DNA from 2 places in the Neobittarella massiliensis (ex Bilen et al. 2018) genome. Region 2 is predicted to be linked to the other one. Evidence: riboswitches for the same ligand, from Rfam matches in the RefSeq annotation. Region 2 holds a riboswitch; the other holds the start of a gene.

What was found. Region 2 has a riboswitch for cobalamin ahead of cbiD (cobalt-precorrin-5B (C(1))-methyltransferase CbiD). Riboswitches for the same ligand answer to the same signal wherever they lie in the genome.
Region 1: it holds a riboswitch for cobalamin, as region 2 does, so the genes downstream of both, H8K20_RS11525 (energy-coupling factor ABC transporter permease) here and cbiD (cobalt-precorrin-5B (C(1))-methyltransferase CbiD) in region 2, are expected to answer to the same signal.

Annotation. Positions count from the first base shown of each region.
Region 1 is NZ_JACOGI010000002.1:521,504-526,718, reverse strand. Features, by position in the region: gene H8K20_RS11540 (energy-coupling factor ABC transporter ATP-binding protein) at 1-648, opposite strand, end outside; gene cbiQ (cobalt ECF transporter T component CbiQ) at 651-1,430, opposite strand; gene H8K20_RS11530 (energy-coupling factor ABC transporter substrate-binding protein) at 1,504-1,830, opposite strand; gene H8K20_RS11525 (energy-coupling factor ABC transporter permease) at 1,834-2,580, opposite strand; cobalamin riboswitch at 2,837-3,033, opposite strand; gene H8K20_RS11520 (Na/Pi cotransporter family protein) at 3,118-4,746, opposite strand; gene H8K20_RS11515 (hypothetical protein) at 5,027-5,215, opposite strand, start outside.
Region 2 is NZ_JACOGI010000001.1:1,012,133-1,017,347, reverse strand. Features, by position in the region: gene H8K20_RS04665 (cobalamin biosynthesis protein) at 1-477, opposite strand, end outside; gene cobM (precorrin-4 C(11)-methyltransferase) at 474-1,229, opposite strand; gene cobI (precorrin-2 C(20)-methyltransferase) at 1,226-1,912, opposite strand; gene cbiD (cobalt-precorrin-5B (C(1))-methyltransferase CbiD) at 1,909-3,036, opposite strand; cobalamin riboswitch at 3,218-3,401, opposite strand; gene H8K20_RS04645 (aspartate aminotransferase type Ic) at 4,211-5,215, opposite strand, start outside.

The DNA.
Region 1 (5,215 bases), on a different contig from region 2:
GGAAGAAAACACCAGTACCCGGTCGGCCCACTGATAGGCAAAATCGATATCGTGGGTGGAGAGCAGCAGTGTTTTGCCAGCGGCGTGCAGCGCATCGAGCGCGGTGCGCAAAAGCACAGTGTTTTGCGGGTCCAGGCTGGCGGTGGGCTCGTCTAACAGCAGGACACGGGCATCCATTGCCAGCACGTCAGCCACGCTGACCCGCTTCTTCTCCCCCCCGCTCAAATAGTGGGGGCAGCGACTGGCATAGTGCTCCAGCTGCATAAAAGAGAGCGCCTGGTGGGCCCGCCGAGACACCTCCTCTTTGGGCAGCTTTAAGTTCATGGGACCAAACGAGACCTCGCCCAGCACGGTGGGGGCGATGAGCATATCGTCGGGGTCCTGAAACACCACCCCTACCTGCTGGCGCAGATTAGAGAGCGATTTTTGGCCGTAAGTGACCAGTTGTCCATCGAGCAGCAGCTGCCCCCGATCGGGCTTGAGCACGCCGTTGAGCTGCAAAAAGAAGGTGGATTTACCAGCCCCATTTTGCCCCAGCAGCGCCACTTTCTGGCCCGGATAGATATCGACGGTGACGCCGTCGAGGGCCGGCGTGGGCTGCCCCTCGTAAGTAAAGGTGAGTTCTCTTGTCTGTAAAATGGGCTGCACGGCTAATACCCCCCCAGTAAAAATATTCGGCGCAGCACCAGCAGCACCACAAAATAGGCGACAGCGCCGGCGACCTGCACCGGGCGCAGCGGCGGGCGCTCTTCTAAAAACTGGATAGAGCCGGTATAGAGACGTGATTCCATAGCGCTATACACCGAGGAGGACTTGGCCATGGCCGCCAGAAACAGATTGGCGAAGATGGCGGCCGTACTGCGCAGATGGATGTAAAAGCCATTTTGCCCCATCCGCGATACAGCAGCGGTGTGCATGCGGGACTGGGTGTCGAGCAGCACGAAGATAAAGTGGTAGGTGAGGCTCATGAGCTCGGTGAGCAGGGCCGGTACATGCAGCCGCCGCAGCACCCCGATGACCTGATGGGAAGGGGTAGTCAGGGTGAGCGCATACAGGCAGCACACCGCGCCCATAGCCCGACAAAAGAGCAGGCCGGCCGTGTGCAGACTGGAGGCGGTGACGGCTATGAAGCGGGAGAAAAAAGGCAGTGAGATCAGCCCCTGCCGGGTGGTGGGAAAGCTGAGGGCCACCACTGCACAGCTGATGGTGACGAATACCAGCGGGGCAGCCATGAGTTTGGCCCACAGCTTGACCGGGGCGCGGCCGGGGCCGAGGGCCAGCACAGCCATACACAGCAGCACCGCGAGCGAGAAGGCGGCCGAGTCGGTGGCGATGCACAGGGCCAGCGTGCCCACGGTGATGGCCAGCTTATAGCCGCCGCACCAGCGGCCGAGGCCGGTCTGCTGAGCGTAATAGTCGATCGAGAGCATTTTTCTCACCATCCTTTTGCGTCAAGGACAGGCGGCGGGGCAAACAGCTGCCCCGCCGCACAGTACGCCCCGGTTAAGCTTGTATCTGCGCCGCAGTACCTGCCTGACCGGTTTGCTTTTGGTATTTTTTGCGGGCGATGAGGTAGCCGAAGCCAAAGCCCAGTACCGCCGAGCCCAGGCCGGCCTGCAGACAGAACAGCAGGCTCTCGGTCTCGCCGCCGGGAGGGGCGATGACGCTCTCCATCCAGGGGGTGTAATCGGGGTCGATCTGGGTGATCGCGTCTTCGGCGGCGCCGTCCGCCCCGCCGAACTCGCTGTTGTGTATAGTCAGTAGCGGCACCGCGGCGATGAGCACCGCGGCCAGCAGCAGTCCAACGACCAGTAATCCTGTTTTTTTCATGTTCTACACCTCCGACAGATAGCCCAGCTCGCGCAGCTCGGGCTTGGCGTAACTCTCGAGACCGATGATGGCGATCACCGTCAGGATGCCCTCGATAACGGCCAGCGGGATCTGGGTGATGGCAAAGATGCCGAGGAAGGTGCCGATAGAGGCGGCACTGCCGCCAGACTGGGCCGGGTGGTCGAGACCGAGCTGGATGCTGGTGATGACATAGGTGAACAGATCGCCCAGAAAGGCCGCCAAAAAGATAGCTACCTTGCGGTTGACCTTACACTTTAAGCACAGCTTGTACACACCAAAGGCCAAAAAGGGGCCGGCGATAGCCATGGAAAAGGTGTTGGCGCCCAGCGTGGACAGCCCGCCGTGGGCCAGCAGTAATGCCTGGAATAGGAGCACGATAAAGCCGATGACCGCCATGGCTGCCGGCCCAAAGAGGATGGCCCCCAGGCCGGTGCCGGTGGCGTGAGAGCTGGAACCGGTGACGCTGGGGATCTTGAGTGCGCTGAGCACGAAAGCATAGGCGCCGGACATGACCAGCACCAACAGCGTTTTGCGGTGGTCGCGGGCGGTGCGGCGGATGGATATGAGCCCCCAGGCCAAAAACGGCAGGCAGACAGCACCCCAGAAGATGCAGTAGCCCTTGGAGAGAAAGCCCTCCATGATGTGCATGGCGCTGGCGGGGAGCGAGAAGCTCAGCACCAGACTGATGGCGATGGTGGCGCCGAGAAAGCGGCGCTCGTGTTTGGTCATAACAGTTTCCTCCTGCTTTTTAGTTGGTGGCCGCCGATGGCGGCACACAGATAAAAAAGCTGCCCCTGCCGATGGCTGCGACACTGGTGTGCGGCCAAGGTGGGTGCAGCCCGACAGCCGGTGCGCCCCGGGTGGGGGACCGACAAAAAAGCCTGTCTTCTGCGGGTGCAAAAGACAGGCATATCAAGACGGAGAGAGGGGCAAGGCGCGGCCCTCTCTGCCGTGTGACACCTGACCTATCGACCGTAGATCCTGCGTGCTGCACAAAAATGGGGCAGGTCTTCTGGCTCGAACCTCGGGCGCTGGGCGGGCCTTCCCGCCCCGACAGGGGCAGTGGCATGTTCCGGACAGCTCGGTTCTCACAGCGGCGGGACCGCACGGGATTTACACCCGTTTCCCTATTATCTGCTCTCGCCGCAGCGGCGCAAGCAGACCCCACTTTGTTAAATTTTTGTAAACACCGGCCCAAATAGACCAGTTTATAGGCTGATGGTACACGATTTGCCAGAGTTTGTCAACTGCCGGTGGCAAGCAAAGTTAGATGGCCCGCACCGGTTTGCCGCTCTTGGCGGCCTGAGCGATGTTGAAGGAGTGGTCGCCGATGCGCTCGAGGTCGTTTAACACCTCGTCGAATACCAGCCCCGACTCGGTGCTGCACTGGTGCTGGCGCAGGCGCACCACGTGGTTATCTTGCGACTGCAGCACCAGCATGTCCACCGTCTCCTCGAGATCGTGCAGCTGGCCCTCCTCACTGTCGGTAAGGCTCTGGCGGCGGAAGGCGCCGATAGAGCGGTCGAAGAGGTAGAGGTCGGTCTCGTAGATGGCCTCGATCTCGTCGATGGCTTTGGCCGAGTAGAGCAGCCCCCGGTCGACGAACATCTCGGTGCGCTCGAGCAGGTTGAGCGAGTGGTCGCCGATGCGCTCGATGTCGCTGACTACGTGAAAGATACGGCTGACATACAGCGAGACCGGCGCCGGCAGCTCCTGTCGGGTCGCCTGGACCAAAAACTCGGTAATGCTGTGTTTGAGGTAGTCGATCAGATCCTCCTGGTCGCGGATAAAGCTGGCCTGACTGACATCGTTTTTGAGAAGCCCCTCGGCGGCGCGGACGAAGTTGGCACGGGCGATCTGGCCCATGCGCTCTACTTCTTTTTGCACCTGAGCAGCCATGACATTGGGCGAGGTGGCGAGGTTTTTGTCGATATACAGCAGGCGGCGTTCGTCCTCATGCACCTTTTTGGGCACGAAGATGTAGGAGAGCTTGACGATGGTGTTGGTAAAGGGCAGCAGCACCACCGCAGTGACCACCTTAAAGATGATGTGACAGAGCGAGACCTGTACCATGGGCACCGAGGTGATGGACTCGATCGTTTGGGTAAAGGGGGTAAAAATGGTGATGGGCACGAAGATGATGGCGCCCACTACATTGTAGATAAAGTAGACGCAGGCGGCGCGCTTGGCGTTGTTTTTGGCGTTGATGGCCGACAAAAACGGCGGTACCGATGAGCCGATATTGATGCCGCAGATGAGAAAAGAAGCAAAGTGCAGCGGCATGAGCCCCTGTGAGGCCAATGCCTGCAGCACGCCGACTGCCGCCGAAGAGGACTGGATGACCGCACAGAGCACCACGCCCACCAGGAGACCCACCACCGGATTTTTAGCGGTGGTGATGAACGACTGAAAGGCGGGCACATCTTTGAGGCCGCCCATGGCTCCGCTCATGGTGTGCAGGCCCTGGAACAAAAGGCCGAAGCCCAACACCACCTGGCCGATGTGCTTGTGGAGATTTTTTTTGCAGTAGAGCATGGCTACGGCACCGGCAAAGATGCAAAACGGGGCGATGGCCGAGATATCCAGTGCGATGAGCACGCTGGTGATGGTGGTGCCGATGTTGGCGCCGATGATGACGCCGGTGCCCTGAGCCAGCGTGAGGATGCCGGCATTGATAAAGCCCATGACCATGACGGTGGTGGCCGACGAGGACTGGATGGCCACCGTGACCAGCATACCCAGCAAAAAGCCGCGGATGGGGGTGCGGGTGAGCTTTTCCATCAGCGCGCTCATCTTGGGGCCGGCCGAGGCCTCGAGCCCATCGCCCATGTATTTCATGCCGAACAAAAAGGAGCCCAGGCCCCCCAGGAGAAGAAGTAGATCGTCTAAACCCATTGTGTTCACCCAATGTCTGCACTTTACAGATCTTTTACCCAAATTTTACACACGCGTACAAATTTATGATACTGTTTTGCGGTGACAAATACAATGGGGTCAGGCCAAAAAGTTACAAAAATCGCGGAATTTCGGCGCGCTACTTTGGCACTGTGGGCGAGAAGCGATCGTTTATTTTAGATCAATGGCCATAAAAATGACGGCAATTTTGGTATGATAAATAGAGCGCCCATGAGCGGGCGCTCTATTATACTGGCAATATAACCGGGGGCAGCACAGGTCAGCAGTAGTAGGCCATGGGGGCATAGAAGGTGCAGGCGGTCACCTTGCCGGCAAAGTGCAGCGACAGCTGGACCTTGGCCGCGCCGCGGGGAGCGGTGAAGGTGGCCATTTGGCGCTGGAATTTGGCGGTGACTTTGCAGCCGATATCTTCTTGCTGGGTGTCGAGCACGGCGCCGGAGGCGCTGTA
Region 2 (5,215 bases):
GTACAGGCCCACCGTCTGGCCCCGCAAAAGCGTGCCCGACACCGCCCGGATGCGGTCGATCTCACCGATGACACAGCCCGCTTTCTGGCTCCACAGGTCCACGGCAAATACGCCGTTCAGGTCGGTGGCCGTAGTCAGTACCGGGGTGGCTCCCAGCTGCCGGGCCAGTTTGGTGGCCAGCGCATTAGCGCCCCCCAAATGCCCCGACAAAATAGGGATGACGAACTGCCCCTTCTCGTCCAGCACCAGCACGGCCGGGTCGCGGTCTTTACGGCGCAGGTGCGGCGCGATAGCCCGCACCGCAATACCTGCCGCCCCCACAAACACCAGTCCCTCACAGTCGGGCATCCAGGTGGCAACGAACTCGTCCAGCGGCATATCTCGCGGGCGCAGCGTACAGCTGTAACCGGGCAGCTGGGCAATATATCGGGCCAGCGCCGCCCCCGCCGCGGTAAAGGCACACAGCGCCAACTTCACTGGCTGGCCTCGCGAAACAGGTGCGAAAACCCCGGGTCATAGAGCTTTGAGCGCTGGTATTCGTCGCCCAAAAACTCCCCCACCAAAATAAGGGCCGTCTTGTCTATCCCGTGGCTGGCTGCCGCCGCTGCCAACTCCCCCACTTTGGTGTGGACGATCTGCTGGTCGGGCCAGCTGGCCCGATATACGATGGCCGCCGGCGTATCGGCCCGGTATCCGCCCTCCAACAGCTGGCGCGATAGTTTTTTTAGCATACCGGCGCTCAAAAACACCACCATGCTGGCACCATGGGCCGCCAGCGCCGGTATGCGCTCGGCCTCTGGCACCGGGGTGCGCCCCTCCAGGCGGGTCAGTATCACCGTCTGGCTCACTCCGGGCAGCGTGTACTCCGCTCCCACGGCCGCCGCCGCCCCGCAAAATGAGCTCACGCCCGGCACCACCTCGTAGGCGATGCCCAGCTGTTCTAACCGGTCCATCTGCTCGCGGATCGCACCGTACAGACAGGGGTCACCGGTGTGCAGGCGCACCGTGTTCTTGTGCTCCCGCTCTCCCCGCTGCATCACTGCCAATACCTCTTCCAGCGTCATGGCCGCGCTGTTATAGATCTCGCATCCCGGTCTGGTGCTCTTTAGCAGCTCAGGGTTCACCAGCGACCCGGCGTAGATAACGATGTCGGCGGCCGCCAGCTTCTGCTGGCCCCGCACAGTGATGAGGTCTGGTGCCCCCGGTCCCGCTCCCACAAAATCGATCACTGGCTCTCCTCCTTGGCGATCACTACTGTAAAATAGCTGGCGCTTTCATCTATCTGTTTTAGATCTTCATACAGCGCCTGCCCCGGCATCCCACAGCGCTCTACCGCCTGCGCGCGCAGCTGCGGCCTCGCCGCCAGCTGTTTTTTTATCTGCTGCAGGCTGCGCCCCGACTTCATCAGCACTTTGGTGCCGGGGTAATCCAGCGCCAGCTGGCTGTCCGGGTACGAGGCAGGTATCACATGCAGCATCTCGCCCCCCTCACACAGCGGCATATCCAAAGCCGCCGCCGCCGCGCAAAACGACGGCACCCCCGGCACGATACGGGTGGGGTACCCCCGCTCTTTTAAAATGCGGTGCAAATACATCGGGGTGGCGTATACCGTGGGGTCTCCCAACGTCAAAAACGCCACATTCTCCCCCCGTTCCAAATAGCCGGCCAGCAGGTCGGCGTTTTGGGCAAATACCGCCTGCAGCTGCCCGCGGTCGCGGCTCATGGGGGCTGGGCAGTAGAGCAGCTCTTTGCCCTCCAGCAGCGCCCCGGCAATGCGCGCTGCTGCGTTGTCCCCAGCACCGCTGGCCGGCAGTGCCACCACCCGGCAGCGCTTAATGGTGTCCACCGCCGCCAATGTCAGCAGCTGTGGGTCACCGGGGCCTACCCCCACGCTAATAAAAGTTCCCGTCATCTGTGTTCTCCTCTTATCTGCGCCGCCAGCGCCTGGGCGCCATCGGTCTGGGCCAGCAGCGTCTGCCCACTGCCAAACAGCAGCACTTCTACTGCCAGTCGCCCTTTGGTGCGGTAGTCGATCTGCCGGCATATCCGCTCTAACACCACAGCAAATACCGGTCCGGTCAGTGCGTGCCGGTCTAGCAGCTCCACCGCGCGGTCGGTGGTATTACAGCAGAGCAGCTGCTGTACCAGCGCACGCGGTGCCCCACAGGCAGCGGCGTGGGCAGCCAGTATCTCCATGCGGCAGTCAGCCACCGAAGAATGGGTGTTCATCACTCCGCCGGCCACCTTTACCAGCTTTCCCACATGTCCCACCAGCAGCGCCTGTTTAAAGCTCTTATACACCAGGTAATCCAACGTATCACCGATGAAATTCGAAAATTTAATGCTATTTTCCAGGTCTAGCCCCAGCTTTTCCAGGCAGTAATCACGCCCATAATTTCCCGGGGAAAGTACCACTCTCTCCGGGTCGCGCAGTTTGGCCCGGTCAACGAGCAGGTGGATGGTCTCGGTCAGAGCGCGTTCGCTCATGGGCTCCACGATACCAGTGGTCCCCAGAATAGAGATCCCCCCCGCAATGCCAAGCCGCGGATTAAAGGTCTCTCTGGCGATCTCGGCGCCGTTTTCAGCGCCGATGCGCACCTGCAGTCCACCGCTATACGCACAGGTATCGCACAGTCGCCGCAGGTTCTCCTCGATCATCCTGCGGGGCACCGGATTTATGGCCGGTTGGCCCACCGGCACCTGCAGCCCCGGCTGGGTCACTGTGCCCACCCCGGCCCCACCCAGCAGCTCTATGCCGGATGGGATACAGCGTACCTGGGCCGTAATGCCCATGCCGTGGGTCACATCGGGGTCGTCCCCGGCATCTTTAACCACCCGGGCCTCTGTGCAGTCTTGCTGCCAGCACACCTGGGCCGACAGCCGGGCCGTCTGTCCGCCGGGCAGCGTGATCTGCACCTGGGTCAGGTTCTCCCCGCGCAGCAGCAGCCAAGCCGCGGCCACCGCAGCGGCGGCGGCACAGCTGCCGGTGGTGTAGCCCCGGCGCAGGGCCTGTCCATTTTTTATCACCTGCCGCACCGATCTACACCCCCATACTCTCTCCCGCTGCCTGGCGGCACAAAAAAGCTCCCTGCCACCCTGTACCGCGCAGAGGGGGGCAGAGAGCCTATCGCCAAGTGCCCGCTGCACCCACAGTATCAAAGATCACACGGGCGCAGCGATCGCTCCAGTCGACGGCATTCCCTGTCCTCCGCAGCAAAATGACATCTCGAGCAGAGCAGGTCTTCTGGCTCAGCATCAGCGCGCCGCCCGGCCTTCCCGGCCCTTCAGGACCAGTGGCACACAGTGGGGGCGCTCCGCATCACAGCAACGGGATTGCGCAGGACTTGCACCTGACTTCCCTTTTCATCACCCAGCGGTGAACTCTCTCGTCTGTTCTCTATTATACGGCATGCAAAGCAGGGCTGTCAAACCGGCTCCTCCCCCCAACACACCGCCGCCACAGCTGTTGTTTCCGGTTTTAATGTGCTGGTTCTCGGCTCTCTGCGGTGCGCGATCCCATCACCAAAAAACGCTCTCCCCATCAGCCCTACTTTATCCCAGCATACAAATACAGATGTTCGATTCGATGTCATTGCATCTTCCTCGCAATAACATCGCGCCGCGCCAACAATATAAGCACCTGTCTGCGCCAGATCGACCGCCCTTCATCGGGCAAAGATCTGTTTTTGTATACCAAGCCCACCGGAGCAACTGTTGTGCCAATAATCCAATCATGCGCTGTGGCGCCACAGCACAAAAGCTGCAAAATAAACACAACCACAATCGCAACATGTTCTCACGATCTCTCCCGCCCACCGTCAAGTCGGTGCTCCCCTCCTGACCTGTTTCGCCCGGTCCACAGCACCCGATCGCACCCACACCACACTACGGGCCAATAGTCCACACCTGCGGCAGCCCCATACCGCACAGCGGCCGCCTCTTTATCTCCCCCATCCTGTCGGCGCTCGTTTGCCGCCCACCACCACCCCCATAAAAATTCGATGGTACTCATCCTGGCCATCTGTTTGCGTGCCGCACGCCAAAAAAATTGCTCTTTCAGTAATCTCCGAAAAAGCGTCTAAACATCTCCGCGCCCCGCATTTTCGCTCAGCCCACTCCTCAAAATACTTTGCAGCACACAGAGCGCACATAAAAACACCCCGGCAGCGCAGTCGCCACCGGGGTGTCGTATTCTCGTGATCTATGCCTTTCAGGCCGCCAGCCGCTCCCGAGCTGCCTGTTCCAGCGAGGCGATCTTTACCGCCAGGCAAAAGATCTCCATGGCTTTTTGCAGTTCTTCCAGGCTGGGGTAGGTAGGGGCAATACGGATGTTGGCGTCGTGCGGGTCCTTGCCGTACGGGTAGGTAGCTCCCACCGCAGTCAGCTTCACCCCGCAGTCACCGCACAGCTGCTCCACCCGTTTGGCACAGCCATCCAGGGTGAAAAAGCTGACGAAATAGCCGCCGTAGGGCCTGCTCCAACGGCCGATCTCGCGGCCGTCCAGGTGCCGGTGCAGCATCGTGTCCACCAGCTCAAACTTGGGGCGGATAATGGCGGCGTGCTTTTCCATGTGAGCCATAATGCCGTCCACATCTTTAAAAAATCGCACATGCCGCAGTTGGTTGATCTTGTCCGGGCCGATCGTCTGGGCCAAAATGCGCTTTTTCATATAGGCCATAGTGCGGCGGCTGCCGGCCATGATCGCCAGGCCCGAGCCGGGCAGCGATATCTTCGAAGTCGAGGTGAACACCAGCGGCATATCCTCACTGCCGTACTCAGCGCACACGTCCAAAATATTGGGTAAGCTGTCGCGGCGCTCTTTTTCCAGGTGGTGTACCATATAGGCATTATCCCACATCAGCACAAAATCAGGGGCCGCCGGCTTCATGGCCGCCAGGCGCCGCACCGTCTCCGCCGAGTAGGTCGTCCCCTCGGGGTTCGAGTACATCGGCACCGACCACATGCCCTTGATGCTGGCGTCCTGCGCCACCAGCGCCTCTACCGCATCCATATCCGGGCCATCTGGCAACATGTCCACATTGATCATCTCAATACCCAGTTCCTCGCAGATCCCAAAATGGCGGTCATAGCCCGGCACCGGGCAGATGAACTTCACTTTTTCCTCCCGGCACCAGGGGCGCTCGCTGCGGGCATTGCCCAGCAGCATAAACTTGGCCAGCGCGTCATACATCAGGTTCAGGCTGGAGTTGCCACC